Regions from separate parts of the Arthrobacter ramosus genome, predicted to be linked through region 1. Evidence: predicted binding sites of a transcription regulator. Region 1 holds the regulator's gene; each other region holds the start of a gene.
The links. The regulator HrcA, encoded in region 1, represses chaperone genes, less so after heat shock. The targets are predictions, from matches to a motif close to TTNGCACTCGNNNNNNNCGAGTGCNAA.
Positions count from the first base shown of each region.

Region 2: the regulator HrcA is predicted to act here: its motif matches at 5,621-5,647, upstream of groES (co-chaperone GroES).
Region 3: the regulator HrcA is predicted to act here: its motif matches at 2,237-2,263, upstream of groL (chaperonin GroEL).

Region 1 is NZ_BAAAWN010000001.1:2,122,539-2,132,263, reverse strand. Features, by position in the region: gene lepA (translation elongation factor 4) at 1-1,302, shown strand, start outside; gene hemW (radical SAM family heme chaperone HemW) at 1,381-2,610, shown strand; gene ABD742_RS09855 (DUF4870 domain-containing protein) at 2,666-3,079, opposite strand; gene ABD742_RS09850 (DUF3097 domain-containing protein) at 3,172-4,029, opposite strand; gene hrcA (heat-inducible transcriptional repressor HrcA) at 4,247-5,260, shown strand; gene dnaJ (molecular chaperone DnaJ) at 5,328-6,458, shown strand; gene ABD742_RS09835 (16S rRNA (uracil(1498)-N(3))-methyltransferase) at 6,461-7,237, shown strand; gene ABD742_RS09830 (GerMN domain-containing protein) at 7,275-8,162, opposite strand; gene ABD742_RS09825 (PhoH family protein) at 8,585-9,673, shown strand; gene ybeY (rRNA maturation RNase YbeY) at 9,670-9,725, shown strand, end outside.
Region 2 is NZ_BAAAWN010000001.1:851,442-861,236, forward strand. Features, by position in the region: gene tsaD (tRNA (adenosine(37)-N6)-threonylcarbamoyltransferase complex transferase subunit TsaD) at 1-256, shown strand, start outside; gene ABD742_RS04100 (glutamate--cysteine ligase) at 278-1,429, opposite strand; gene ABD742_RS04105 (GTP-binding protein) at 1,605-2,765, shown strand; gene ykgO (type B 50S ribosomal protein L36) at 2,832-2,954, shown strand; gene ABD742_RS04115 (shikimate 5-dehydrogenase) at 3,005-3,823, shown strand; gene ABD742_RS04120 (THUMP-like domain-containing protein) at 3,847-5,085, opposite strand; gene ABD742_RS04125 (hypothetical protein) at 5,163-5,573, shown strand; gene groES (co-chaperone GroES) at 5,796-6,092, shown strand; gene groL (chaperonin GroEL) at 6,179-7,789, shown strand; gene ABD742_RS04140 (acyltransferase family protein) at 8,037-9,795, shown strand, end outside.
Region 3 is NZ_BAAAWN010000001.1:3,981,486-3,991,280, forward strand. Features, by position in the region: gene ABD742_RS18320 (ribonuclease HI family protein) at 1-293, opposite strand, end outside; gene groL (chaperonin GroEL) at 430-2,058, opposite strand; gene ABD742_RS18330 (ABC transporter substrate-binding protein) at 2,356-3,705, opposite strand; gene ABD742_RS18335 (cold-shock protein) at 3,705-3,908, opposite strand; gene ABD742_RS18340 (LytR C-terminal domain-containing protein) at 4,048-4,668, opposite strand; gene ABD742_RS18345 (DUF3263 domain-containing protein) at 4,718-5,053, opposite strand; gene ABD742_RS18350 (uracil-DNA glycosylase) at 5,190-5,957, shown strand; gene ABD742_RS18355 (siderophore-interacting protein) at 5,973-6,812, shown strand; gene ABD742_RS18360 (threonine/serine exporter family protein) at 6,851-8,329, opposite strand; gene ABD742_RS18365 (lipid II:glycine glycyltransferase FemX) at 8,408-9,481, opposite strand; gene ABD742_RS18370 (hypothetical protein) at 9,715-9,795, shown strand, end outside.

The DNA.
Region 1 (9,725 bases):
GCCCTCCTGGACAAGATCGTCCGCGATCTTCCAGCCCCTGTCGGCGACCCCGACGCGCCGGCCCGCGCCATGATCTTCGACTCTGTGTATGACACATATCGCGGCGTGGTCACCTACGTGCGCGTCGTGGACGGCATGCTGCACCCGCGCGAGCGGATCCAGATGATGTCCACCCGCGCCACCCACGAGCTCCTGGAAATCGGTGTCAGCTCTCCGGAACCTACTCCCTCAAAGGGGCTGGGCGTCGGCGAAGTAGGCTACTTGATCACCGGCGTGAAGGATGTCCGCCAGTCAAAGGTCGGCGACACCGTGACCAACCTGGCCAAGCCCGCTTCGCAATCCCTCGCCGGTTACGCAGATGCCAAGCCCATGGTCTTCTCCGGCTTGTATCCCTTGGACGGCACGGACTACCCCGTGCTCCGGGATGCCCTCGAGAAGCTGATGCTCAACGACGCAGCGCTCGTCTACGAACCTGAGACGTCTGCCGCCCTGGGCTTCGGTTTCCGCGTGGGCTTCCTTGGCCTGCTGCACCTGGAAATCACCCGTGAGCGCCTTGAGCGCGAGTACAACCTCGACCTCATCTCCACCGCCCCCAACGTTGAGTACGAGGTCACGCTGGAGGACAAGCGGGTCCTGCACGTCACCAACCCGAGCGAATACCCCACCGGCAAGATCGCTGAGGTCCGCGAACCGATGGTGTCCGCCACCATCCTGGCGCCGAATGAGTTCGTGGGCGCCATCATGGAGCTGTGCCAGAGCCGCCGCGGCGTCATGGGTGGCATGGACTACCTCTCCGAAGACCGGGTGGAAATCCGGTATCGACTGCCGCTGGCGGAGATCGTCTTCGACTTCTTCGACATCCTCAAGTCCAAGACCCGCGGCTACGGTTCGCTGGACTGGAAAGCCGACGGCGAGCAGGTTGCCGACCTGGTCAAGGTGGACATCATGCTCCAGGGTGAGCAGGTTGACGCTTTCAGCGCCATCACCCACCGCGACAAGGCCTACGCCTACGGCGTCATGATGACAGGCAAGCTGCGCGAACTCATTCCCCGCCAGCAGTTCGAGGTGCCTATCCAGGCCGCCATCGGCTCGCGGATCATTGCCCGCGAGAGCATCCGCGCCATCCGCAAGGACGTCCTTGCCAAGTGCTACGGCGGTGACATCACCCGTAAGCGCAAACTTCTGGAGAAGCAGAAGGAAGGCAAGAAGCGCATGAAGATGGTGGGCCGCGTGGAAGTTCCACAGGAAGCGTTCATCGCAGCCCTGACCACCGACGAATCCAAGGACAAGGCCAAGAAGTAATGGCGCTGTTCGCCCGGAACACTGCGGGACAGGCGCGCGCCGTAGCGGCGCGCACAGGACAGGCACGAGGGGAAATCCGTGCCTAGCGTTCTTCCCCTCGGGGATCCGGCACCTGCGGACGGCCTCTTGCCGCCGCAGGTGCTCGACGGCGTCGATTCGCGCAAGTTTGGACTGTACGTCCACATACCTTTCTGTGCCGTGCGTTGCGGATACTGCGATTTCAACACCTACACCGCCACCGAGCTTGGCGGCGGCGCCTCCCAGGACGCCTACGCGTCTACTGCCATTTCGGAAGTGGAGTTCGCCGTCCGGGCCATGGAAGCCTCCGGGCTGCCGCAGCGGCCCCTGAGCACGGTGTTCTTCGGCGGCGGGACGCCGACCCTGCTGCCTGCTGAAGATCTCGCACGCATCCTGACGGCCGCCGTCGGGCACTGGGGCCTGGAAGCGGGAGCCGAAGTCACCACTGAAGCGAACCCGGACTCTGTGACGCCGGAGTCCCTCCAGCTGCTCGCAGACGCCGGCTTTACGCGGATTTCCTTTGGCATGCAGTCGGCGGTCCCTCACGTGCTCAAGGTCCTGGACCGTACGCACACTCCCAGCCGGGTCCCCTTGGTGGTCCAGTGGGCGCGCGACGCCGGACTTGCCGTGAGCCTCGACCTCATCTACGGCACTCCCGGCGAGTCCATGGCTGATTGGCAGACCTCCCTGGAGACTGCTTTGTCCTATAGTCCGGACCACATCAGCGCCTATGCGCTGATCGTGGAAGAAGGCACCAAGCTGGCGGCACAGATCCGGCGCGGAGAAGTTCCCGGAATCGACGACGACGACCACGCCGCCAAATACGAACTCGCCGATCAGCTGATCAGCGCCGCCGGGCTGGACTGGTACGAGGTCAGCAATTGGTCCCGCACACCCGAACAGGCGTGCAAACACAACCTTGCCTACTGGCGGGGGGACGATTGGTGGGGCATCGGACCCGGTGCGCATTCCCACATGGGCGGCGTCCGCTGGTGGAACGTCAAACACCCCACCGCCTATGCCAACAGGCTCGGTGGCGGGGTGTCGCCGGCCGCTGGACGTGAAACGCTCGACGCCGGAACCCGGGAAGTGGAACGCATCATGCTGGAGGCGCGCCTCGGCACCGGGCTTCAGGTCGACGCGCTCGACAAGGTGGGCCGCCACGCCGTCGCAGGCCTCATTGCCGACGGCCTGGTTGAGCCAGGAGCGGCCTTCCAAGGACAGTTGATCCTGACACTCAAAGGCCGGCTACTCGCGGATGCCGTGGTCCGCCGGATCCTTCCGGACTAGCGCCCGGCGCGGGAACCGGCGGCGCGCTAACGGCATCGGCACCCGCGAAGACCGGCTACTTGATCCAGCGCAGGTTGAGGCGGTAGCGGTGCGGCTGTCCGTGGTTGACGCGGATTCCGGCTGACACCGAGAAGCAGGTCACTGCGACCCAGATTGCCGTGGCAAGGACCGCGAACAGGTTTCCCACCACCGGGAGCAAGACAAGGACGTTGGCGAGCACTGCGGCAATCGTCGGAGGCAAGGTGAAGTTGAGCGCTTCCTTGGATTCCTGTGCCGTGAAGGGGCCACGTTCGCGGAAGATCAGGTAGATCAAGAGCGAAGGAACGCAGCCAAGGATCCCGCCGAAGTGCGCCAGTGTTGCCCACTGCCGGTCTTCCGAGGCGGTCAAAGGCAGCGCGTTGGCAGGAACGCCGTGGTACTGGGACTGGCCCGAAGTGCCGTCCCGATCGTCAGGAGCGTTGTCTGCCACAGTTTCTTCCTTCGAGTGTCTATCGGTGCAGTGTTGCTGTCCCAGAATACTTGCTCGGCACGCGATCAGCCGACCAACTCCTTGATCGCAAGTCAGGGCACGGTCAGGAAATCGATCACTTCTTCCACGCGACCCAGCAACGAGGGCTCCAGATCGGCGTAGCTGTGGACGGCGCCCAGAAGCTTTTGCCAACCCAGTCCGACGTCTTCGGCCGTCTCATGCGGCCAGCCGAACGACCTCAGGATGCCGGTCTTCCAATCCGTGCCACGCGCGATGGTCGGCCATTGCTCGATCCCCAACACCTTGGGCCGGATTGCCTGCCAGACGTCCACATAGGGATGTCCTACGATCAGGACGTTTCCCGCGGCACCCTGCAGCGTCATGGCGTCGGCAGCAATCCGCGACTCCTTCGAATCCGGTACCAAGTGGTCCACGAGGATTCCGAGCCGGCGGCCCGGGCCGGGGGAGAACGCGGCAATGGCAGCCTTGAGATCGTCCACGCCGTGCAAGGGCTCGACGACGATGCCCTCCACCCGGAGATCATCTCCCCAGACCTTTTCCACAAGTTCTGCGTCGTGCTTGCCTTCCACCCAGATCCGGCTCGCCTTCGCGACTTGGGCGCGCTGGCCGGCCACGCGGACGGATCCCGATGCCGTCCTGCCTGCTTGCGCCGCGCCCTTTGCGGCCGCTGCGCGTGGCGCCGGCGGCAGGAGCTTCACTGCCTGTCCCTCCAGCAGGAATCCGAAGCCGAGCCGGAACGACTTGGTCTTTCCCCGCCGATCCTCAAGCACCACAATGTGCATGCCTCCGGACTTCTCCACCCTGGTCACGGCCCCGACCCAACCGGACTGCACGTCCTCGAGAACCATCCCGCGTTCAACCGGCACCTCAGGCAGTTGCCGTTTGGCAGGCGAGGAGAGGTCTTGCGGGCCCCAATTGTCATAGGACACGGTCTTCACACCACTTTGCGCTAGGGGATCGGTCACGGTCCGTGGCATTTCCCAGGACCGCGCGGGAACCATGTTCGCCGCGAGCGGTACCAATGCTAACAACGAGGTGGCTCATACTAGACTTGTTAGCACTTGGGCATGTTGAGTGCTAATTGTTGAAATACCGGATTGTTGAGTACTTGACCGATCAGTACCGGCTGTTGAATGGAGGTGGGCAGTGAGCGAACCACGCAAGCTTGAAGTGTTACGCGCCATCGTGGAGGACTACGTTCACTCCCGCGAGCCAGTCGGCTCCAAAGCCTTGGTCGAACGGCACCATTTGGGAGTGTCGAGCGCAACCATCCGCAATGACATGGCCCTCTTGGAAGAAGAAGGCCTCATTGCGGCACCACACACGAGTGCGGGCCGCATTCCTACGGACAAGGGCTACCGCCTGTTCGTCGACCGTATTTCCGAGGTCAAGCCGCTTTCGGCCGCCGAGCGCCGTGCCATCCACTCGTTGCTTGAGGGACCCGACGACGTCGAGGACATCCTTGAGCGCACCGTCCGGCTCCTCTCCCAACTGACCAACCAGGTCGCCGTCGTCCAGTATCCGCACCTGAGCCGGGCGCGCGTCCGGCACATTGAGTTTGTCCTTTTGGCACCGCGCCAGGTCTTGGTGGTATTGATCGCCGATTCGGGCAAAGTGGAACAGGGCGTTGTGCACGCAGCAACAGACGCCACTGACGAAGAGCTCATGGCCTTGCGCGCGCGATTCCTTGGAAGCATTGCCGGCTCCCAGCTCGACCTCATGCCGCAAGTCCTGCCCTCGGTGGTTGCCTTGTGCCCTCCGGCGCTTCGGAACCTTGCGGGCGCCCTTGCCCATGGTCTGGACAGGCTTGCCGAGCGGAGCCGCGACGAACGCATGGTCATGGCAGGCACGGCAAACCTGGCCCGCTCCAACGTGGACTTCCCCCTGAGCATCGGCCCGGTCCTCGAAGCGCTCGAGGAGCAGGTGGTCATGTTGCGGCTGTTGTCGGACATGGCGGAGGACCCCCGGGGCGTCACGGTGAGCATCGGCAGCGAAAACCCCTATGACGGCCTCTCCGAGGCTTCGGTGGTTGCCACGGGCTACGGTCCGGGCAGCAGTGCCAAGATCGGCATTCTTGGACCCACCCGCATGGACTACCCCAACACCATGGCGGCCGTACGTGCCGTCGCACGCTACCTTTCCCGCATTCTGGGCGGCTGACGGCCTCGGCTGGAAACCGCCTCGCAAGAAAAGCAGTGGAACCGTAAACAAGGAAGAGATACCGACTTTGAGCAGTCACTATGACGTTCTGGGCGTCTCGCCGGAAGCAACCGGCGAGGAGATCAAGAAGGCCTACCGCAAGCTCGCACGCAAGCTGCACCCCGATGTGAACCCCGGGGCTGGCGCTGCCGAGGAATTTAAGGCGGTGACCCACGCTTACGAGGTCCTCTCCGACCCCCAGAAGCGCCGCGTCTACGACGCCACCGGCAACGAGAACGGGACCGACAACGGTTTCGGCGGAGGCTACGCGGGCCAGGGATTCGCCTTCCAGGACATCTTCGACACCTTCTTTGGCGGAGGAGGCGGCGGCATGCAGGGCCCCGCATCACGCATGCGCCGGGGGCAGGACGCCCTGATCAGTGTGCGCATCGACTTGCGCGAGGCGGTGTTCGGTGTCAACAAAAAGCTTGAGGTGGACACCGCTGTCATCTGTCCCACGTGCGAAGGCTCATGCTGCCGTCCGGGCACCCACCCGGAGCGCTGCGACATCTGTGGCGGCTCGGGCCAGGTCCAGCGGGCTGTCCGCTCGATCCTCGGCCAGGTCATGACCGCCGCACCGTGTGGATCGTGCGAAGGATTCGGCTCGATCATCAAGGATCCTTGTAATGAGTGCAACGGCCAGGGCCGCATCCGCAGCCGCCGTTCGCTGACGGTCAAGGTGCCGGGCGGCGTCGCTACCGGGACTCGCATCCAGCTGTCGTCGCAAGGCGAAGCAGGTCCCGCGGGTGGTCCTCCAGGTGACCTCTACGTGGAGATCCGGGTCAACAGCGATTCCACCTACATCCGGGAAGGCGACGACCTTCACGCGACGCTGAGCGTTCCCATGACTGCCGCGGCACTGGGTACCGAGCTGCAGCTAGAGACTTTCGACGGTCCCCAGGAGATCGACGTCAAGTCAGGCACGCAGTCCGGCGAAGTCATCACCCTGCGTGGACTGGGCGTCACCCATCTCCGCGGCTACGGCAGGGGAGACCTCAAGGTGCACCTGCACGTTGAGACGCCCGGCAAGCTCGATGCCGCACAGGAAGACCTGCTTCGCCAACTGGCCAAATTGCGCGGAGAGCAATTCACCGAAGGCAAGCTTGTGGCCAGTGGCGGTATGTTCGCGAAGCTGCGGGACAAGCTCGGTAACCTGTAGCGGTGAGCAACCCCGTATTCTTCACAGCAGCCGGAACGCTTGACGGGCTCGGCCCTGGTGACTCTTTCGTGCTCGACGGCGCCGAAGCCAGGCATGCTGTCACCGTCAAGCGCTTGGAAATCGGCGAAGCCGTCGATATCGCCGACGGTGCCGGAAAACGGCTCACGGGCAGCGTGACGGAATCCGGGCAGGGAACCTTGACGGTCCTTGCCTCCGCTGTCGAGGAGGAGCACCAGCCAACCGTGCGGCTCGTGTTGGTCCAGGCCCTCGCGAAGGGCGACCGTGACGAGCTTGCCGTTGAGACGGCCACGGAACTCGGGATCGATGCCGTCGTGCCCTGGCAGGCGGAACGTTCCATTGTCCGTTGGAAGGGTGACCGGGCTGCAAAAGCCCACGCGAAGTGGCAATCCGTGGCCACCGCAGCCGCCAAGCAAGCGCGGCGCGCGTGGATCCCCGAGGTGCGTGCCGCCGTCGACGGCTCCGGCCTGGCTGCGGCGGTTGCCGCGGCCGACCTGGCGATCATCCTGCACGAGGACGCGAAACGTCCCCTGCGGGATGTTCTGGAGAAGTGGCAGGGCGAGTTTTCCGGCGCGGATACCGGAGCGGGACGGGAAGTCCTGCTCATCGTCGGCCCGGAGGGTGGTATTTCACCGCGCGAAGTGACGAAGCTCAGCGACGTCGGCGCCGTCACCGCGCTTCTGGGCCACCACGTGCTTCGCTCGTCGACGGCGGGTCCTGCCGCCGTCGTGCTGGCCAGCGACATCCTGGGGCGCTGGTAGCTCGCAGCGCACGTCCTGGATCAGCGCACGTCCTGGATCAGCGAACGTTGAAACTCCGGGTATCCGTTGCGACGTCGGCGTCGTTGGGTCCCACCAGGGAGACCCGCAATTCATAGCGGCCTGCTCCGAGCCCCACTGTGAGGCTGAAGACCCCGCCTTGTCCGGGAACCGTCGAAGCGGTGGTCTGCCCGGCGAGGTAGGACGACTTATCGCCATTTGAGTTCTCGCGAAGGATTTGCCAATGCAGTTTCTTCGAGGGGTCCGTGCTCCGGCCGTTGAACTTGACCGGACCGGCAGGCAAGGTCAGATCCTCCTGCGGGTCAATGATCCACACCGGTGCCACCATGGATGCGTCGCGGACCATCGGATCGCCTAGTTTGACCTGTCCGAATGCCATGTAGTCCGTGTGCCCGTCCACCAGGATGGTCACTTTGATCTGCTGTCCGGAATCGATCAGGCCTGAACTCGCGGCCGCAGCGGTAGCGGTGTAGACGAGTTCCTGGACCGCCCGCTGTGCCATCCCGGCATCGAGATTGGAATTGAACGCGTCGCGGGAAACATCGACCGTGACCACGTTCTTACCGGAAATCGAGGTTGCCAGGCTGCCCGGGTTCTGCCACGGAGTGAAGAAATCGTGATCCAACGGCTTCTGGGACATCATGATCCGCAGGGCCGTGGTGATGGGGTTTTCATTGCCTGGGTTGTCACGGAATTCGCGGTACAGGAAGGTGTCCGTGTCGCTGCGCCCGATCCAATACACGGGGATCTTGTTTGAGGCCTGGGTTGTTTCGAGCGGAGCATTGCTCTCGGGAGCCGTCTGCAGGGCAGCTGTGGGGATGGGGACCGGCGTCGTGGATCCCTGTCCGGTGCGGTCGGCAATGCAACCCGACAGGACCAAGGCAGCCGTCAGGGCGGTCACAAGCATGGCGGAACGTTTCCGGATGCGTGTGCCGTGTGAAATCCCGGCTGGCCTGGTGATGGTGGATTCCTGCTCGTGTTCGGCCGCTGTGAGGCGGGGGAGTCATGTGCCCGGTGACCGGGCACAGGGGCATTTTTGCCCATGAATCAGCTTGTCATAGTCCCAAGGGCCGCGGCTGGCGTTTCGATACTCCGGCGAACAACTGCAATGCGATTGATACGAGGTCGATGCCGAGTTGATACCAAAGCGGCACGGATGGGCCGTCCGCAGCCCCTCCGGGCACGGTCTGGAACCACCCCGGAGACTGGCTGGCGTAGGATTGAAAGCAATCCGAGGCCCGCGATCCTGCGCCCATCCAGCAAGCGGACATCGGAGAAAATCGATGGACATCACCAAGCCGGAGGAGCACAGGCCGCAAGGCCAGCACTATGACAGAATCATTGAACGGGCGGCCCAAGGCCGGCAGCGTTGACACAGGTCCGGCCGAGTTCCCACACTCTGTCCCGGGCGCCCGGACGGAAGTTGTCATCTTCGACAACTCGGATCAGATGGTTCAGACCCTTGGCAGCCATGACGAGGCGTTGCGCTACATCGAAGCCCAGTTCCCCGGCGTCGACTTTCATGTGCGCGGCAACGAGCTCTCCTTCAGCGGACCGTCGAGCGATGTTCCCCGGATCATGCGGCTTCTGGAAGAAGTCCGCGGCCTGGTCGGCAAGGGGACGGTCATCACCCCGGACGTGCTGCAGCAACTCGTGTCACTGTTGCGCAGCCAGTCCCTGCAAAACCCCGTGGAAGTCCTGACCCACAACATCCTTTCGAGCCGCGGGCGCACCATCCGCCCCAAAACGCTCAACCAGAAGAACTATGTCGACGCCATCGACGACAACACCGTCATCTTCGGGATCGGTCCTGCGGGCACCGGCAAGACGTACCTCGCGATGGCCAAAGCCGTTCAGGCACTGCAGCTCAAGGAAGTCAGCCGCATCATCCTCACGAGGCCTGCCGTCGAGGCAGGAGAGCGCCTCGGCTTCCTGCCGGGAACGTTGAGCGACAAGATCGACCCGTACCTGCGTCCTTTGTATGACGCCTTGCACGACATGATGGACCCGGAATCGATCCCGCGCCTCATGGCTGCCGGGACCATTGAGGTCGCGCCGCTTGCGTACATGCGCGGCCGCACGCTCAACGACGCGTTCATCATCCTCGATGAGGCCCAGAACACCACCGCGGAACAGATGAAGATGTTCCTGACCCGCCTGGGCTTCGGCTCCAAGATGGTTGTCACGGGTGATATTACCCAGGTGGATCTGCCCTTCGGCGCCACGTCCGGTCTGCGCATCGTCCAGGAAATCCTCAACGGAATCGACGGCGTGAACTTTACGATGCTGGACGCTTCCGACGTCGTCAGGCACCGGCTGGTCGCCGACATCGTGTCCGCCTACAGCAAATGGGATGAAAAGCACCGGGTGCGTGCCCAGCACACGCCGATCCACGACAAACGGGGAGAACACCGATGAGCATAGAGGTCAACAACGAGTCCGGCGTCCAGGTGGACGAGGCACAATTGGT
Region 2 (9,795 bases), 1.3 Mb from region 1:
GGCCTGCAAGGAGAACGGCATCACGGACCTCCTGCTGGGCGGCGGCGTTGCAGCCAACTCCCGGCTCCGTGAGCTGACCGGGCAGCGCTGCGATGCGGCGGGTATCACCCTGCATGTGCCGCCGCTGGCGCTGTGCACCGACAATGGTGCCATGGTCGCTGCCTTGGGCTCGCAGCTCATCATGGCGGGTATCGGTCCCAGCGGCGTCGCGTTCGCTCCGGATTCGTCCCTGCCGGTGACCACGGTTTCGGTGTAGGCGCGGGAACCCGGCCGGAGGCTATGCGGTCGGGACGGACCGCATCTGCTGCACGAGATCCTGGACGACCGCGTGAAGATCGCCGTCGTGCTGGGCCGCGACGCGGCGCTGGCGCTGGTAGCCTGCTCCGCGGGCGATGATCTTTTCGACGTCGGCCAGTTCCGCCGAGCAACCCAGCTTCTCGGCGACAGGCGCCAGGCGCAGCAGCGTTTCCTTCAAGTGCTCAGTGACGAGCTGCTCGTTGCCCTCGGCGTCGAGGATGATGATCGCTTCCATGCCGTAACGGGCGGCGCGCCACTTGTTTTCCTGGATATGCCACGGCGGCATGGTCGGAATGCTGCCGCCGTTGTCCAGGATCGTGGAGAACTCGTCCACCAGGCACTGGGTCAGGGCTGCAACAGCGCCGACTTCTTCGAGGGTGGCCAGGCCGTCGCAAATGCGCATCTCGATGGTGCCCAAGTTCGGCACGGGACGGATGTCCCAGCGAATTTCAGACAGGGTGTCGATCACTCCAGTAGTGAACATGTCCTGGACATAGGACTCGTATTCGGCCCAGCTGGGGAACTGGAAAGGCAGTCCGGCCGTGGGCAGTTGCTGGAACATGAGGGCGCGTTGTGACGCATAGCCAGTGTCTTCGCCGCCCCAGAACGGGCTCGAAGCGGACAATGCCTGGAAATGGGGGAAGTAGTTGACCAGGCCATCGAGGATGGGGAGCGCCTTGTCCCTTCGGTCCAGGCCGACGTGGACGTGGACTCCGTAGATGACCATTTGCCGTCCCCACCATTGGGTGCGGTCGATCAGCTTGGCATAGCGTGCTTTGTCCGAGACGGGCTGAAGCTGCGGCGGGCTGAAAGGATGGCTTCCGGCGCAGAAAAGCTCGACACCCATGGGGTCGGTGACTTCCCTGACCGCCTGAAGGGAGCGGGCGAGGTCTTCCTTGGCTTCCTTGACGGTGTTGCACACGCCTGTGACAAGTTCCACGGTGTTCAGGAGCAATTCCCGCTTGATGTGCGGATGCTCGTCGTCTTCGTTCAAGTCCGGATGCCGCGATGCCACGCCCCGCAGGACCTCATTCGCCACCGAGACCAATTCGCCGGTGCGTGCGTTGACGAGCGCGAGCTCCCATTCCACCCCCAGGGTCGACTGCCTGGATGAAGCGAAATCAATCTGCACGTGGGTCCCCTCGGTATTTGCCAAAAACGCCCTGAGCAATGCCCGCCGTGGGGCCGTCAGCGGTTGGCTCAAGTCTAATGCAGGGGCGGTACGGTACCGCATGATGGGTACCGCGAGGTAAAACAGGAAAACGAATCGGCTTGCTAATGAGAATGATTTGCATCTAAGATGAAGCATGCATCTTTCTGTTGTCAGCTCACTGGACAGCCAATGCCGCGAAGCAGCCACCACCAGGCTTGGGCGGACCCACCGCGATTCGGTCGTGGTCCTGCACGACCTCCTGGACGGCTCCATCGTCCTGCGAAGGATCTTCCGCAATGGCGAACTGGTAGAACAGGGGCAAACCACTTTGGAACACGGTTGCCTCAGCTGCACGGTCCGCCTCGATGTTGTCCCGACGGCGGAACGCCTCGCGTCCTCCGGCCATGACCACATCGTCCTGGGCCTGCCGCCCGGTGTCTCCGTGGACATGGCGGTGGCGGAACTCAAGCGCGGCCTGGAACGGCCCGCCGTCATCGACAACGCCGTGTTGGCGATCGATCCCTCCGGACTGGAAGACCACATCTGGGACAAGCACACGCTGTATGAATCCGGCTTCACGGCCATGCCCGACGATGAGCGCACCAGCGGAGAATTTTTCATCGGGGAATTGGGCCACGCGGATACCGTCATGGTGCACGCCGGTCTTGGGGCGGAGCTGGCAGGCTTGCGCCCGGACTCGAGCGAGGCCTGGGCCCAAGGGTTGGAACTACTCGGGCAGCTTGCGCCGCACGCCGCCATTTCCGCGAGCGACGACGACTTCCGCCCCGGCTGCTACGACGGCGCCGAGGCTCTCGCCAGGGTTCGCCGTGGTTCCGTGAGGGTTCCGCTCGAGGAGGAGTCGGGGAGTTTCCGGACCGTGCTCCACAAGGTGGAGCGTCCGCTTCATCCAGGACGCTTCCAGGAGGCGCTACCCAAGTTGGCCGAGGGATGCCACTGGATGCGGGGCCGCTTGTGGATTGCCTCCGCGGCCAAGGTCCGGATCGCGGTGCAGGGAATCGGGCCGCGCGTCTGGCTCGAGAGCACCGGCGAGTGGCTCGCGGACGCCGGCACCGGCCCTGTCCCCGACGGCAAAGGCCTGCAGCACGGAAAGGGATTCCCCGACGTCGACGCCGCCCTTGACTGGCATCCCCGCTTCGGCGACCGGGGCACCGTGCTGGCCGTGACCGGACGAGGGGAAGACCTCGACGCCGCCGAAATCCGGGCACTCCTGGACGGATGCGCGCTGAGCGAAGCGGAGATGCGGCTCGGCTTCGCCGGACTCGACGACCCTTTTGAACTCGAATCCACCCTTTAGCCGAGCTTCAGCCTCGGTGGAACAAAACCGCAATCAAACAAGTCAAAACCCCAGAAGGAGAACCCCATGAAAGTCAGGAATTCGCTGCGTGCCCTCAAGAAGATCCCCGGCGCGCAAGTTGTCCGCCGGCGCGGACGCACCTTTGTCATCAACAAGCTGAATCCGCGCTTCAAGGCGCGCCAAGGCTAGCTCCCCGTCTAGGCTGGGCAGAGAACCCGCTACGCGAAGGAAGCCCCGTTATGCCGATCCTCAATAAAGACATGACGCTCTGTATTTCTCTCTCTGCCCGGCCGAGCAACAACGGAACGCGTTTCCACAACTTCCTCTACGAGGCGCTTGGCCTGAACTGGATCTACAAGGCCTTCGCTCCCACCGACCTCCCGAACGCGATCGCCGGCGTGCGCGGCCTCGGCATCCGCGGCTGCGCCGTCTCGATGCCCTACAAGGAAGACGTCATCGCCCTCGTCGACCGCATGGACGCTTCGGCCGCCGCTATCGACTCGGTCAACACGATCGTGAACGACGCCGGCGTACTGACGGCCTACAACACGGACTACACCGCGATCGCCCAGTTGATCGAGCGCAACGCGATCGACCCGGCGTCGTCCGTGTTGCTCCGCGGTTCCGGCGGCATGGCCAAGGCCACCGCGGCTGCGTTCCGGGACGCCGGATTCTCCCGCGTCACCGTGGTTGCCCGGAATGAAAAGCTCGGGCAAGCCCTCGCGGGGCTCTATGGCTTCGGCTGGCAAGCCGAAGTAGGGGAGTCGACGGCGGACGTGCTCGTCAACGTGACCCCGATCGGCATGGCCGGCGGACCTGACTCCGGCTCACTGTCCTTCCCCGAAGCGGCGGTGGCGGCCGCGCAGGTAGTGTTCGACGTCGTCGCCCTCCCTGCAGAGACGCCGCTCATCAAGGCCGGCCGTGCGGCAGGAAAGACCGTGATCAGCGGCGCTGAAGTGGCCACGATCCAGGCACTCGAACAGTTCGTGCTCTACACGGGCATCACGCCGACACCGGAACAAGTGGCCGCGGCTGAGGAGTTCACGCGCTCCCAATAGGGCGCCGCGGGTCAGAGACCAGCTCAGGCAGCCGCTACGGGCTCCACCACAACAGCGACCTTTTCCTCGCCGATCCTGGTGAGGACCAGGGTGGCTGTTTTGTTGCCGCGGGATTTTGCCGAGTTCTTTCCGGCCGGCAGCAATTGTTTCCGCAGCTCTTCGGGGGTGACGGAGGTGCCGCGCTTCTTGATGTCCAGGACACCGACGCCGTTGGCATTCACCCAGGCCTTGAGGGCTTTGACGTTCAGCGGCATGACTTCCAGGACTTTGTAGGCACGGGCGAAGGGGGTCTCCACCAGTTCCGGAGCGCAAATATAGGCAATGTGTTGGTCTACAAGGTGGCCGCCCAGCCGGAGCGCGATGTCGGCCACCAGGCCCGCACGGATCACCGCGCCGTCCGGTTCGTACAGGTATCCCTCCACGGGCCCGACGTCGGGCACCGGGCCGCCGTCGAAATCTTCGCCGCTGGTGATCTCTGCTGCCCCCTGCGGCCCGAGCACCAGGGCGGCGCGGCGGATGCCGGGGCGGGCGACGTCGTTGAACCACAGCGTTACTTCCGTAACGTCCCCTCCCACCGAAACCCACTGTGCCTCGCAGCCGGCCGGAACCGATTCGTGTGGCATCCCCGGGCCCATCTTGACCCCGACGGACTTGCCGGTAGCGGCCAGCGATTCAACGAAGGACAACGGCGGCGAGAACGCCTCGGGGTCCCAGATCCTTTTGGTTCCCGACGACGACGTCGTGCGGCGCGCCGGATCGAGCCACACGCCGTCGACGCCGTCGAGGGGCATCGCCGTGGCGTCGGAGTGCACCACCGTTGCGCGCGGGAAAGACATGAGGTTGATGGTGGCGCAGGCGGCGGTGGTCTCGTCGAGTTCCACGGCGGTGACCTTGATGTCCATGGACGCCATGGCCATGGAGTCGGCTCCAAGCCCGCAGCCCAGGTCCGCGACGTGCTGCGTGCCCGCCTTGGCGAAGCGTTCGGCATGCCTGGCTGCAACATTGAGCCGGGTGGCCTGTTCCAGGCCGGCCTGGGTGAAGAGCATCTGCCGGGCGAATTCGCCGAACTTGGCCTCGGCCCGGGTGCGGAGCCTGGACTGGGTGAGGACGGCGGCAACGAGTGCGGGGGAGTGGCCGTCTTTGCGCAGGCGCGCATTCAGGGCGAAGGCTTCGCCATCGCGGTACGGTCCCAAGGACGCCAGCAGTTCCCAACCTTCCGTTGTCAGCAAGGGGGCAATCTGGTCCGGGGATGTGTCAGCCATGGGAACTAGCCTAGTGCTCGCCCGTCATACGGGGTCGGGAGGGATCCGGGACCCCTCGGGCCGATAGGGTTGATGCCATGGAAGACAACCCAGTACGCCAGCCCGACGACGCCAATGGTTCTCCCTCTGCCCCGGATAAACGTCAATTCGCCGGAAATCTCTCCAAGTATGCCCGTCCTGCGCTCATCGTGGGTGCTTTGATTGCCGTTGTCTGCATCGCGCTGTTGATCATTATTTTCTTCCTAGACTCTTTCAACGCGGCCACCTACTCGATGACCGGTAATAGCGTCCAGGACGCCACGGATGAGGCCCGGGACATCCGTGACACCTACACCGGCGCCCGCATCGGAGCGATCGTCGGGCTGGCGGTGTTCGGCGTCGTCGCGCTCGCAAGCGGCGTCGTGCTCTACCTGAACCGCGGAACCGCACCGAAGGAAGAGTACGACGACGGCGAGGACGTTGACTTCGACGACCTCGCCGGGCAATGAGCGTGTGAGCCGGAAGCGCCCTTTGGACGTTCACCCGTGACGGAATTCTGGCACTCGCCTTGACCGAGTGCTAATGCTTACATAGAGTCTTGATTAGCACTCTCCCTAGGCGGGTGCTAATCATGCCGCCAGGCACTTACCGGCACCGCGACGACGGTAAGCCCGCCACGGCACCCCTGGTTTGATAGTCCATGTACTACCTCACGTAAAGGAGAGATCCGAGTGTCGGTCTCCATTAAGCCTCTCGAGGATCGCATTGTTGTCCGCCCGCTCGAAGCAGAGCAGACCACGGCTTCCGGCCTGGTCATCCCGGACACTGCACAGGAAAAGCCGCAGGAAGGCGAAGTTGTCGCAGTTGGCCCCGGCCGCTTCGATGACAACGGCAACCGCGTACCCGTCGACGTAACCGTTGGCGACGTCGTCATCTACTCCAAGTACGGCGGAACTGAAGTCAAGACCGGCGGCAGCGAATACCTCGTTCTGTCCGCCCGCGACGTTCTGGCAATCGTCGTTAAGTAATTCCCTGGATCCCGCATCGCAGATCGAGTCGGACGTCTTCCGGTCGAATCAGCGGTGCGGGTTTTCCGTCTTGAAAGGACACAACCATGGCAAAGCAGCTTGCGTTTAACGACGCTGCCCGTCGCTCGCTCGAAGCAGGCATTGACAAGCTCGCCAACACCGTCAAGGTCACCCTTGGCCCGCGCGGGCGCAACGTCGTTCTGGACAAGAAGTGGGGAGCTCCCACCATCACCAACGACGGCGTGACGATCGCCCGCGAAGTCGAACTCGACGACCCGTATGAGAACCTTGGCGCGCAGCTGGCCAAGGAAGTCGCCACCAAGACCAATGACGTCGCAGGCGACGGCACCACCACGGCCACCGTGCTGGCACAGGCACTCGTCAAGGAGGGCCTGCGCAACGTTGCCGCCGGAGCCGCCCCTGGCGAAATCAAGCGCGGCATCGAAGTTTCGGTCCAGGCCGTGGCTGCCCGCCTCCTGGAAAACGCCCGCGAAGTAGAAGGCACCCAGGTTGCCAGCGTTGCCGCGATCTCCGCCCAGAGCGATGAGGTTGGCGAGCTCCTCGCCGAGGCCTTCGGCAAGGTCGGCAAGGATGGTGTCATCACCATCGAAGAGTCTTCCACCACACAGACCGAACTGGTCCTCACCGAGGGCATGCAGTTCGACAAGGGCTACCTGTCCCCGTACTTCGTCACTGACGCGGAACGCCAGGAAGCTGTTCTGGAAGACGCGCTCATCCTGATCAACCAGGGCAAGATCTCCTCGCTGCAGGAATTCCTGCCGCTCCTCGAGAAGGCCCTGCAGGCAGCCAAGCCGCTCTTCATCATTGCTGAGGACATCGACGGCGAGGCACTGTCCACGCTGATCGTGAACCGTATCCGTGGCACCCTGAACGTCGTTGCCGTCAAGGCTCCGGGCTTCGGCGACCGCCGCAAGGCCATGCTGCAGGACATTGCCACACTGACCGGCGCACAGGTTGTCTCCCCGGAGCTCGGCCTGTCCCTGGACCAGGTTGGCCTCGAGGTCCTCGGCAGTGCCCGCCGGATCACCGTCACCAAGGACAACACCACCATCGTTGACGGCGCTGGTACGGCTGAGGACGTCGCAGCACGCGTCGCCCAGATCCGTGCCGAGCTGACCCGCACCGACTCCGACTGGGACCGGGAAAAACTGCAGGAACGGCTCGCAAAGCTGGCAGGCGGCATCGGCGTCATCAAGGTCGGCGCAGCCACCGAGGTCGAGCTCAAGGAAAAGAAGCACCGTATCGAGGACGCAGTTTCCTCGACGCGTGCTGCCCTTGAAGAAGGCATCGTCTCCGGCGGTGGATCCGCCCTCATCCACGCCCTCAAGGCACTGGACGAGGACGCCGCCGTCAAGGCACTGGAAGGCGACGCGGCTGCCGCCGTCGGCATCGTCCGCCGCGCCCTGACCCAGCCCCTTCGCTGGATCGCCCAGAACGCCGGCTTCGACGGCTACGTCGTCGTAGCCAAGGTTGCCGAGCTGGAAGACAACCACGGCTTCAACGCGAAGTCCGGTGTGTACGAGGACCTGATCGCCGCTGGCGTGATCGACCCCGTCAAGGTCACCCGCTCCGCGCTCCAGAATGCCGCGTCCATCGCAGCCTTGGTTCTCACCACCGAGACCCTGGTTGTCGAGAAGCCGGCCGAGGAAGACGAGCACGCAGGCCACAGCCACTAATATTGGTTGCTCGATGCGCGAGGCCCGGTCCCCTTTGGGGGCCGGGCCTCCTGCATGTGGGGGTGCGGGATGACGACCAGAGGCCGGTAAGACGGCATGGAGGATTGACCCAGACAACGTTCCGGAACCTCCCAGCCGCTTGTGTCCTAATGGATCGTAGGAAGTTGGTTGAACGCGGTCTCAATTGACGACGAACATTTCGAATCAGTAGGGTAGACGGTTTGAGTAGCACCCTGGAGGCAAGACTTTGACAACCACGCGCCCGATTGCGCTTCGGCGAACTAGCGGCGAGACGCAGAATTCGGCACCTAAATCGACGTTCCGTCCTGAAATCCAGGGACTTCGATCTGTTGCCGTCCTCATGGTTGTCACGTACCACATCTGGTTTGGCCGGGTCTCCGGCGGGGTGGATGTCTTCCTCCTGGTCTCGGCATTCCTCATGACGGCGCAGTTCACGAGACGGTATGCCGGCGGGCGGCAAACAGAACTGATCAAGCACTATCTTCATCACTTCCGGAGGCTCTTGCCCGGAGCCGTCACGGTGATTGTTGGAACGCTGGCCGCCACCTACCTCTTCATGCCGGCCACCCGCTGGGTCGATACCATCAAGCAGGGCTGGGCTTCACTTTTCTACGTTGAGAACTTCCTGCTGCAGTCGCAGGCCGTCAACTACTACGCTGCGGACCACAGCCTGGCCAGCCCGTTACAGCAATTCTGGTCGCTGTCCATTCAAGGACAAGTCTTCATTGTCTGGCCGATCATCTTTGTGGGAGCAGGCTGGGCGGCGAGAAGGTTCAGGCTCGCGTACGTTCCCCTCCTGCGTTACATCTTCGGAATAATCTTCCTGGTTTCCCTGGTGTACTCGGTCGTTTATACCGCTACGGACCAATCGGCGGAGTACTTCTCGACGGCGGCCAGGCTTTGGGAATTTGCCCTTGGAACTCTTCTGGCCCTCTTCCTGCCTTCGCTCAAAATACCCAGGTCGGCCAGGATCGTCCTTGGCTGGATCGGCGTCCTGGCGATGCTTAGCTGCGGGCTCATTCTCGACGTCGAGGGCGTCTTCCCCGGGTGGTTGGCTTTGTGGCCCACCCTGGCCGCCGCCTGTGTGCTCGCAGCGGGCCAGACCCAGAGTCGATTCGGAATCGACCGGATCCTCAGTTCCAAGCCGCTCGTGCGGATGGGGAACAATTCGTACGCCCTCTACCTTTGGCACTGGCCCATGTTGGTCATCTATTTGGCTTGGTCCGGCAAGACCCACGCTGGCTGGTTGTCCGGCACGGTGATTATTATTGGTGCCTTCCTTTTGGCTGTTCTGACCACGAGGTTCATCGAGAAGCCGTTGCGGGAGTGGAAGTGGCCCGAGGCCAACCGGCGCAGAAGCGTGATTTCGCTGGTTGCGGTAGGGACCGTGGCTATTCTGCCGCTGGCGGGTTGGCCCCTGCAGATCGAGCAGACAAACCGCGCGCTGGTCGCAAACATGGATGCCCGCAACCCCGGAGCGGCCGCCGTCGGCGGGGACTTCGTGTACACCCCCGATCCGGGGGTGCCCTTGGTTCCAAGCATGACCGCAGTTGATGGTGACTGGCCGGTTTTCCCGACTCCCTGCACGGGGACGGCGGACCCGCAGGAATTCGTCAACCGATGCACCAACGGGATCAAGAACGGGACGAAAAGCGTGGTGGTCATAGGTAGTTCGCACGCACACGTGCTGAACACGCCGCTGCTTACGATGGCCGCAAAGAACAATTGGAGCCTGACGTCCATCACGAAGGGATATTGCCCGCTTGGCGAGGACACTGCGGCGGACATTACGCAGGCTTGCGTTGACTTCAACAAGGCCACGCTCGCAGAGGTCCTGAAGATGAAGCCGGATGTTGTGGTGACAACGAGTACGCGAACCAATGCGCAGAGCAACGTCCCCGAGCGGCTCGATCCCTCTTGGGTCACGGAGGTAAAGACGCTTAACGACGCCGGAATCCAAGTGGTTGCCTTCCGCGACACTCCAC
Region 3 (9,795 bases), 1.9 Mb from region 1:
ACGTTCAAGACGGGCTTTCCGTCCGCTTTGCGCCAGCCCTTGCGCTTCCATCCCGGAATCCACTTGGTGATGCAATTGATGACGTACTGGCTGTCGCAGAGAATCTTCAGCTCTTCATCGGGAACATGTGCCGTGGACCGGAAGAGGTCGAGCACCGCCATGAGCTCGCCCTGGTTGTTGGTTCCGTGCGGCCACCCGCCGGCCCTCCAGCACGAGTCGTTCACGTACCAGGCCCAACCGGCAGGCCCGGGATTGCCGAGGGCAGAACCATCGGCGGCAGCAATAATCGTCATGGTTTCCATCCTGCCAGACCACCCCGGCACTCCCGGACCGCGAGACCCTGAGCGAGCGTCGTTAAACGGCGACGACGGCCCCCACCTGAGGCGGGGACCGTCGTCGTGCGTGTGGCTAGTGAGCCGGCGCGGGGGCTTAGAAGCCGCCCATGCCGCCCATGTCGTCGCCGCCACCCATAGACGGAGCGTTCTTCTCCGGCTTGTCGGCAACAACGGCCTCGGTGGTCAGGAACAGACCAGCGATCGAGGCAGCGTTCTGGAGAGCCGAGCGGGTGACCTTTACGGGGTCGTTGACGCCGGCGGCCAGCAGGTCCTCGTAAACGCCGGTTGCAGCGTTCAGGCCGTGGCCCGACGGCAGGCCGCGGACCTTGTCGATGACAACGCCCGGCTCGAGGCCAGCGTTGTAAGCGATCTGCTTGAGCGGAGCGTCGATGGCAACGCGGACGATGTTGGCGCCCGTTGCTTCGTCGCCTTCGAGCTGCAGGTTCGCGAATGCCTTGGCACCGGCCTGGATGAGGGCAACGCCACCACCGGCGACGATGCCTTCTTCAACGGCAGCCTTTGCGTTGCGGACTGCGTCCTCAATGCGGTGCTTGCGTTCCTTGAGCTCTACCTCGGTTGCGGCACCGGCCTTGATGACTGCAACGCCGCCGGCCAGCTTGGCCAGGCGCTCCTGCAGCTTCTCGCGGTCGTAGTCGGAATCGGAGTTCTCGATCTCGGCACGGATCTGTGCCACGCGGCCGGCGATAGCGTCGGCGTCGCCGGCACCTTCGACGATGGTGGTTTCGTCCTTGGTGACAACAACCTTGCGGGCGTTGCCGAGCAGTTCGAGGGTTGCGTTCTCGAGGCTGAGGCCGACCTCCGAAGAGATTACCTGGCCACCGGTGAGGATCGCAATGTCGGCGAGCTGTGCCTTGCGGCGGTCACCGAAGCCCGGAGCCTTGACGGCAACGGACTTGAAGGTGCCACGGATCTTGTTGACGATCAGGGTGGCCAGGGCCTCGCCCTCGATGTCTTCGGCGATGATCAGCAGCGGCTTGTTCGACTGCATGACCTTCTCCAGGACCGCAACGAGTTCCTTCACGTTGGAGATCTTGGAGTTGACGATCAGGATGTACGGGTCTTCGAGGACCGTTTCCTGGCGCTCTGCGTCGGTGACGAAGTAAGCGGAGATGTAACCCTTGTCGAAGCGCATGCCTTCGGTGAGCTCGAGCTCCAGGCCGAAGGTGTTGGACTCCTCGACCGTGATGACGCCTTCCTTGCCGACCTTGTCCAGGGCTTCAGCAATGAGGTTACCGATTTCGGAGTCGCCGGCGGAGATGGAAGCCGTGGCTGCGATCTCTTCCTTGGTCTCGATCTCCTTGGCGGAGGCGAGCAGCTCGCGGATAACGGCTTCAACAGCCTTCTCGATGCCGCGCTTGAGGGACAGCGGGTCGGCGCCGGCAGCTACGTTGCGCAGGCCTTCCTTGACGAGGGCCTGGGCCAGGACGGTGGCAGTGGTGGTGCCGTCGCCAGCGACGTCGTCCGTCTTCTTGGCAACTTCCTTGACCAGCTCTGCGCCGATCTTCTCGAACGGGTCGTCCAGTTCGATCTCTTTAGCGATGGAAACGCCATCGTTGGTGATCGTGGGGGCGCCCCATTTCTTTTCGAGGACGACGTTGCGTCCACGCGGGCCGAGGGTGACCTTGACGGCGTCGGCGAGGATGTTCAGACCCCGCTCGAGACCGCGGCGCGCCTCTTCATCAAATGCAATGATCTTGGCCATAACGGCGGTAGTCCTTTCGGGACAGTCGTTAAGAAGGTGCCTTCACTGCGGTGCCCGCGACGGACGATCCTTCACATTCGGCCTCTGTACGCCGCGTGCTCCGGACCTCACCCCAGCAAGGTTTTCTTTGTTCTCCCAGGCACCGCCACTATTTCCCTACGGCCGGAGCCGCGAAGAATTAGCAGTCAGTGCTTGTGAGTGCTAATCAATAATTAGCACTCACCCGAGGAGAGTGCAAGCAGCAAGGGCCGGAAACTACTCGCCACGCCATGGGAATTCGCTACGGGCTCAAGCCAATCACGGAGTCCGCGAGGCGGTCTCCTTGCCGCTCACGCGCGCAGTGTTGTCAGCTCCGTAGGTGAAGACGATGTAATTGGACGAGGTAACGTCGCCGTTGGCGTCGAACCCGATGGTGCCGGACTCGCCGTCGTAATCCGGGAGCTTGGGCCCCTTCAGCACCTCGAGGCAGTCCTTGTATGACGTACAGGACGTGCGTTCTTTCGTTGCCGCATCGCCGGACGCCGGACGCGTCCCGCCGGACACAGTGGTGAGCCAGGCCGCGATCGAGCCACCGGCGTCGTCGCCCGCCGCTGCGGCCGCAAGCGCCGCGAGGGTGACGGCGTCGTACGTCTCGGCGGCGTACGTCGTGTCCTTGAGTTTGGGGTCGATGCCAGTCAGATCGGCTTGGAACTCCGCACTCGGGAAGACGCCTGGAAGAATTCCCAGCGCGCCGTCGAGGCCGCCGGCACCGAGCGCTGTTCCATATTGGCGGATGGCACCGTCACTCAGGATCAGGCTCTTGCCTCTCAGCCCCGCGTTCAGGAGCTCGGCCAGGGCGCCCTGGGCACCATCACGGGCAACCACGACGACGGCGTCCGGCGTGCCGGACTTGATGCCCGCCGCGGCGGGAGCTGCTTTGCCAGGCGTGAATTCCGCGTTGGACACGGCGTTCATTCCGAGGCCGCGGGCAGCGTCCATGACCGCTCCGGAGACGCGCGTACCGTAGTCCCCGGCTTCGTGGAGGACGGAAATCCTGTTGGCGCCGGCGTCGTGGGCAAGCTTCGCCAAAACGCTGCCCTGTGCGGCGTCAGCGGCCGAAGTACGGAAGTAGAAGCCGCCATTCTTGTAGCTGCTCAGCCCCGACGCCGTGTTGGCCGGCGAGATGAGCGGAATCCGGGCGGGAGACAGCACATCGATGGCGGCGGGAGCATGGCTGGAATCCGTTGGCCCGACAACGACGTCGGCGTGGGCCGAGAGCAACGCCTTGGCTTGCGCCGCGGTATCGGCAGTGAAGGCCGCCGCGCTGCTGCCTTCGCTGGCCGCCGACGCCGGAAGCAACTCGACAGGGTGGCCTTTGTATCCGCCTGCGTCGTTGACCTGCTTGACAGCCAACTTGGCCGCCGCCAGCTCGGACTCATTGAGGAATGCGGAGCTACCGGTGTTGTCCAGAATCACGCCGACGCGCAGGACGCCGTCGCCGCTCGGGGTAACGGAGCTGAGCCTGGCGTTGCCGATGGGGGCGGAACATCCGGCCAGTCCAAGGGCCAAGGCTGCGAAGCCTGCAAGAAGAGAAACTACCCGGGACCGGCGTCCTCCAAGGGGCTGGGTTCCAAAGGGCTGGGACAGCCCTGTTGCCGAAACACCCACTAGATAAGCCGCACGCTTTCTGCCTGCGGGCCCTTCTGGCCCTCGCCCAGTTCGAAGTCGACCCGTTGTCCTTCTTCGAGCGCACGGAAGCCATCCATCTGGATGGCGGACCAATGCACAAAGATTTCGTCACCGGACTCATCCACGGTGATGAATCCGTAGCCCTTTTCGGCATTGAACCATTTGACGGTTCCCAAAGCCATGATCCCCACACTTTCAACTAGCAGTGGCCGGCTTCCGGGATCTCCGGGCCAGCTCACAACTACTGTAACCACAGTCACGTTGCCGTAGCGCAACCATGGGTGCGGGTAGCCGCAATGTTATTGAGGCGTAACCGAGTTGCTACTTGTAGCCGGGGCCCAGAATGACAACCACGGGCTGCTGGAATTCTGCGCTGTCCACAAGGTTGGAAATGCCCAGCAATTTTCCGAGGGCTTCGGCATTGCCCTTCTGGGCTGCGCCTTTGTAGAAGACGGACGACGTCTGCTGGGGCATGCCGCCCCAGTTTGCGACGGTGGACAACGGCCAGCCCCCGCCTTGAACGAGGCCGGCCACGCGGGCAGCCAAGCCACCAGTGGTGGTGCCGTTGTAGACCGCGACTGCCGCCGTCTTGTCCAATGGCGCCGTGCTGGGGGTTGCTGCAGTGGGTGTCGGGGCGCTGGACGGAGTGTCGCCCGGGCTCGGCTGGCTGGATGCCTGCGCAGAGCTGCTTGCGGAAGGTGACGCCGCGGCGCTTTGCTTGGAGGCGTCCGCGGTGACGACGGCTTGCGGCGTCGTCGATGAGGTGAAGCCAAGCTTCGGGAGGACGAGGAACGCAACGAGGCCTACGGCCAGCGCGATGCCGCCCAGGAGCAGCACCGGCCACAGGGCGGGCCGGGAAGCGGACGCGACGAGCCTGTGGACACCTTGGCGCGATGAGCTCTGCGGGACACGGTCGAATTCATCCCGGGCAAATTTGGTCATGGTGAAGCCTTGTCCTTGCTGCTTGCTTGCTGGGGGATCAGCGTGTGCTCTATGCGTCGGAACCGAGACGGCGCGCTGTGCGGGCCCTCTGACGTGACATACGTAGTCTACGCAATCTCTTGACCAGCATAGGATCGTGCGCCAGTGCTTCCTCGGTGTCGATGAGGGCATTGAGCAGCTGGTAGTAGTGGGTCGCGGAGAGATCGAAGAGTTCCCTGACGGCCTGTTCCTTGGCCCCGGCGTACTTCCACCATTGCCTCTCCAGGGCGAGCATCTGCTGTTCACGCTCGCCCAGCGGCGAGTCGCTGCGGAGTCCGCCGGACAGGTCTTCGAGCACCAATCCAGTTGCTTCGGACGCCATGGGTTCCCGTGCGGGTTCTGCCACGACACACTCCTTCGACGCATTGACTGAAAAATGTCCCCCGCCCATGGTAACGGGCGAATAACACCGATGTCATTTGCCCCGCCGACTTCCCCGGCGCCGCTTTCCGCCAGGGCCTTGGGACAGGGACAATGGCTGGGTGGCAGGCGAAGAAGCGTTATTTGAGCTTGAATCCGAGGATCACTCCGCCGGGTTCGAGGCACTCCCGGGAATGGCCTTGGAGGATCTCATGGCACCGGACTGGGCTGCGGCGCTCTCCGGCGTCGAGGACGAGTTGCGCTCGGTGCTGGCCTTCGTGGCGGCCGAGGCCGGCCGCGGAACCCACGTGCTGCCTGCAGCGTCCAACATCCTTCGTGCCTTCCGGCAGCCTCTGGCAGACGTCAAGGTGCTGATCCTGGGCCAGGACCCCTACCCAACGCCGGGACACGCCGTCGGGCTCTCTTTCGCGGTTTCCGGGCCAACCCGGCCCATCCCCCGCAGCCTCGCAAACATCTACCGGGAGATGGAGTCCGATCTGGGGCTACCGCCGCGGGTCCACGGCGATCTTTCGGCCTGGACGGGCCAGGGAGTACTCCTCCTGAACAGGGTGCTCAGTGTCGCGGCCGGCGCGGCCGGCTCGCACCGGGGCAAAGGCTGGGAGGCCATCACGACGGCGGCGGTCACCGCCGTCGCCCGCCGCCGCACCACTGCCGGGCAGCGGAGTCCGCTCGTCGCGATCCTGTGGGGCAAGGACGCTGAAGCCGTTCAGCCACTGCTTGAAGGCGCCCCTGTGATCTCTTCCGCGCACCCCAGCCCGCTCTCCGCGTCGCGGGGTTTCTTCGGCTCGCGCCCGTTCAGCCGGGCCAACGCCCTGCTCCGTATGCAAGGCGCAGATCCCGTCATCTGGGAGCTTCCACCGCTGCCCTAGCTTAGGCTTGCCTACATGACATCTTTGCCCGCGACGTCGTCTGCATCCCGCAATGCCCGCCCCCAAGTGAACCTGACTGTGCTGCGCACGGAACAGCTTTCGCCCCACATGGTGCGCATCATTGCCGGTGGACCCGGTTTTGCGGGTTATGCGAACAACGACTTCGTGGACCGGTATGTGAAGATCGTGTTCCCGCAGCCCGGCGTCGACTATGAGCTGCCCCTGGATCTTTGGGCCATCCGCGAGACCATGCCACGCGAACAGTGGCCCTACACCCGCACCTACACCGTCCGTTGGGTGGACCAAGCTGCGCAGGAACTGGCAATCGACTTTGTGGTCCACGGCGACGAGGGCCTTGCAGGCCCGTGGGCCCTCGCAGCCCAGCCCGGAGACACGCTTGTTTTCACGGGTCCCGGCGGCGCCTACAACCCGGCGCCCGACGCCGACTGGTACCTTTTCGCGGGCGACGACGCTGCGCTCCCGGCGATTGCCGCGGCGATCGAATCCCTGCCGGCCGACGCCAAGGGCCTTGCTTACCTCGAAGTCGATAGCGACGCCGACATCCTTGGCATCACGGCGCCCGACGGCGTGGAGTTGCGCTGGCTTCTTCGCTCCGGGGTCCCGGCAGGATCAAGCTCGATCCTGCTTGATGCCTTGGGCGAAGCCGAGTGGCTGCCCGGCCGCGTCGACGTGTTTGCGCATGGTGAGCGCGGCTATATGAAGGGGCTGCGGGACATCTTCTTCAAGCAGCGTGGGCTGGAGCGTTCCCAAGTATCGCTTTCCGGATACTGGGCCCAGGGACGCGTTGAGGACGATTTCCAGGCGGAGAAGAAACTCCCGATCGGACAGATCTAGGGGCTGTGTCCGCCGGGTGGCCCTCCGGGCGCGGCGGGCTACCGCCGGCGGACACGGCGGCGCTCGTTGCTGGCCAGGCCCTTGGTCAACGGCCGGGCCAGGTTGTCGCCCAGCACGATTCCTGCGGCCACGCCCAGCACGATCGCTCCCGCGTTGAGCATGCCGCCCGAACCCAGCAAGACATCCGCTTCCTGCACCGTCAACACATACATGGAACGGAATATCTTCAACCCGGGGAGCAGGATGAGGGCTGCCGGAACGGCTACCACCAGTTGCGGGGCCCCGAGCCTGAGTGCCACCATTCGGGCGAGCAGGCCGATGATCACGGCGGAAATCGCCGGAGAGAGCCGGTCTCCGAAGCCAAGGTTGGAGGCCCCCCACAAGACGAAGTAACCCACCAAGCCCACTGCCGCCGTCGGGAGCAGTAGTTTCAGCAGGGTCTGTTCAGTGATGCCGATGGCAATCACGGCCACGGCGATCAGGATGGCCTGGCCCCACAATGGATACGCCTCGGGGAATGTTTGCGTGACGTCGATCGCGACGCTGCCGATGAGGTCACCCACAACCACCGCGACGGCGATGCCCGCAACGATCGCGCCGAAGGTCAGGATCGTGGACAGGAAACGTCCCGCCGCAGTCACGGGGAATCCGTTGATGGCGTCTTGCACCGAAGAGACGAGCCGGCCCGTTGGCAAGAGCAAGAGGATACCTCCCGCCACGACGATCGACGGCGGGATGTCCGCCCCGGCCCAGTGGAGCATGAGCGCGATGAACGTGACCAGGAAGGAGCACGCCGCGGTCACGAAGAAGTCAGGCGTGCGCCACTTGCCCAATTGACGGGCCACGAGATTGACAAGCATGTTGGAGACGAATGCCAGAGCGGACGCTCCCAGTCCCCCGCCCAGTACCCCGACGAAAACAGCGGAGAAGACGCCGAACGCCATGGTGACCATCCACCGCGGGAAGGGCTTGCTGCTCCGGATGATCTCATCCAGCCGCCGCACGGCCTCGGCCCTGCCCACCCCGCCGGCCACGATATCCGTGACGAGCTGGTGCACCTGGGCCAAACCTGCGTAGTTGTTGGTCCAGGAACGGACGACCCGGAGCAGGGTCAGCGGGGTCTGGTCCTTGGGCGCGTAGTTGATCTGGACTGACTGGTTGGTGATGTCCACTTCGATGTTCTTCAACCCGAGTGCCGCCGTGACCGCGATGATGCTGGTCTCGACCTCCAGGGCACCGGCTCCGTAACGAAACATGGATTCGGCCATGTGCAGCGCGAAGTCGATGGTCTTGCGGGCCGAAGCGTCAACACCGCCCACGTGGATGATGGGGTTGGCGTAGGGACTGCCCGCCAGGCGATCGACGATGCTCATCGGGGCGGTGGGAGGATTCTCGCCCTGCACGAGCCTGCGAAGCATGCGCTTGGCGTTGACATTCTGGCGCACCTGGGATGGCTTCAGCGGCTGCGTCTTGGGCAAGCCGTCCGTGTTGGGCCTGTTGTCGGGGCGGTCAGTCACGCGGGTGTTCCTCCAAAGGGCGTGGTTCCTCCAAATACGGTGCGGTGCACATGCAGCAGGCGGGGTGGCGCTGCGATTCTAGTAGAACTGCTGGCCCGTGCGGCGGGTGTAGATCTGCCGCGCGATGCGCTCCCCGGCAGCGGTCCACAGCTTGTACTTCAGCGGGCTGATGACTTGGTCATAGCAGCCGACGAAGTCGGTGACGGTCTTGCTGAAGCTGGTCTTGAACAGGCCAAGTCCGTGGAACGGGTGCGAGGTGTCTTTGAGCCGGTCCGCGGGCGGAGTGCCGCAGAAATCGTACTCAGTGCAACCCAGTTCCTTGACCTGGTTGATGGCTGTCCACTGGACCAAGTGCGAATCGCCGTACTGCGCGCGCTTCTGCAGCGATCCGCCGTCCTTGTAGGTGCCCTTCCGGCCATAGTTGATGACGAAGGCTCCGACGGATGGGACACCGTTTTCGAAGACAAACAAGAGCCTGCCCTGGCCGCGCTCGATGAAGTTGGTCCAGAACTGGCGGTAGTACCCGAACTCACGGACCCGCACTTGGGACTTCGCCTCGACGGTGTTGGTCATCAGCGCATACATGGAACGGAAGTTCTCTTCCGTGGGTTCCATGGTGTGCACTTCAACCCCTTCGCGGATGGCCCGGCGAACGGCGTTGCGGCCGCGGGAATGGAGGTTGCGCAGCAGCTGGTTTTCCTCGGGAGAGATGTCCAACAAGGCTGTGGAGTCGTTCGGCTGCAGGTTGGGGGTCTTGACGACCCCGGTGGCCTCGATCGCGTCCCGCGCTTCGCCGCTGAGGACGATGTCCGGCTCGATTTTCACGGCGAAAACCCCGAGCTTGTCCCGCTTCACGAATTCCCGGTTGGCCTGGATGATCCCGGGAATGTCCTCGACACCGGCAACGTCAGGGCCCTTGATGAGGTACCAGAGCTTGCCGAGCAGTGGAAACGACTTCTCCAGGACCAGGTTGTAGCTGCTGTAGTCCGCAGTCTCGTACACGAGATGCAAGGGCTTCCAGCCGAAGTGTTGCTTTACGTCGGCAAATGCCTCGGATTGGAGGAGGTTGCCGCCGTTGGGATTGGCCGTGACGTGTTTGTCCCAGTGTTCGATCTCCTCGGCGGTGGCAAAGCGTGCGGTAAATTCTCGCAAGGGGCCGTGTCCAATCAGTTGCTTACTTGAGGCAGCAGGCGCCGGTGTGCGGCGCAGGCAGGCGTTCAACCTCAAGTCTATCGGCCCCCAGGGGGAGCTACAGCCTGGTCCGTTCCAACGCCTCCACGTGGGGCCCCTTCGATTTCTCACAGGCGGCGCAAAGGTTCCCCAAAGTCCACAACTATTCCGGCGGCGGAAAGTGGTTATAACAAAAGCCAAACCAGGAGGATCCGATGATCGTCTACCGCCCCATTCCGCCGCTCTCCACCGGCCGCAGCAACAGCTTTTGGTCGGTATTCGCTGCCATGGCATCC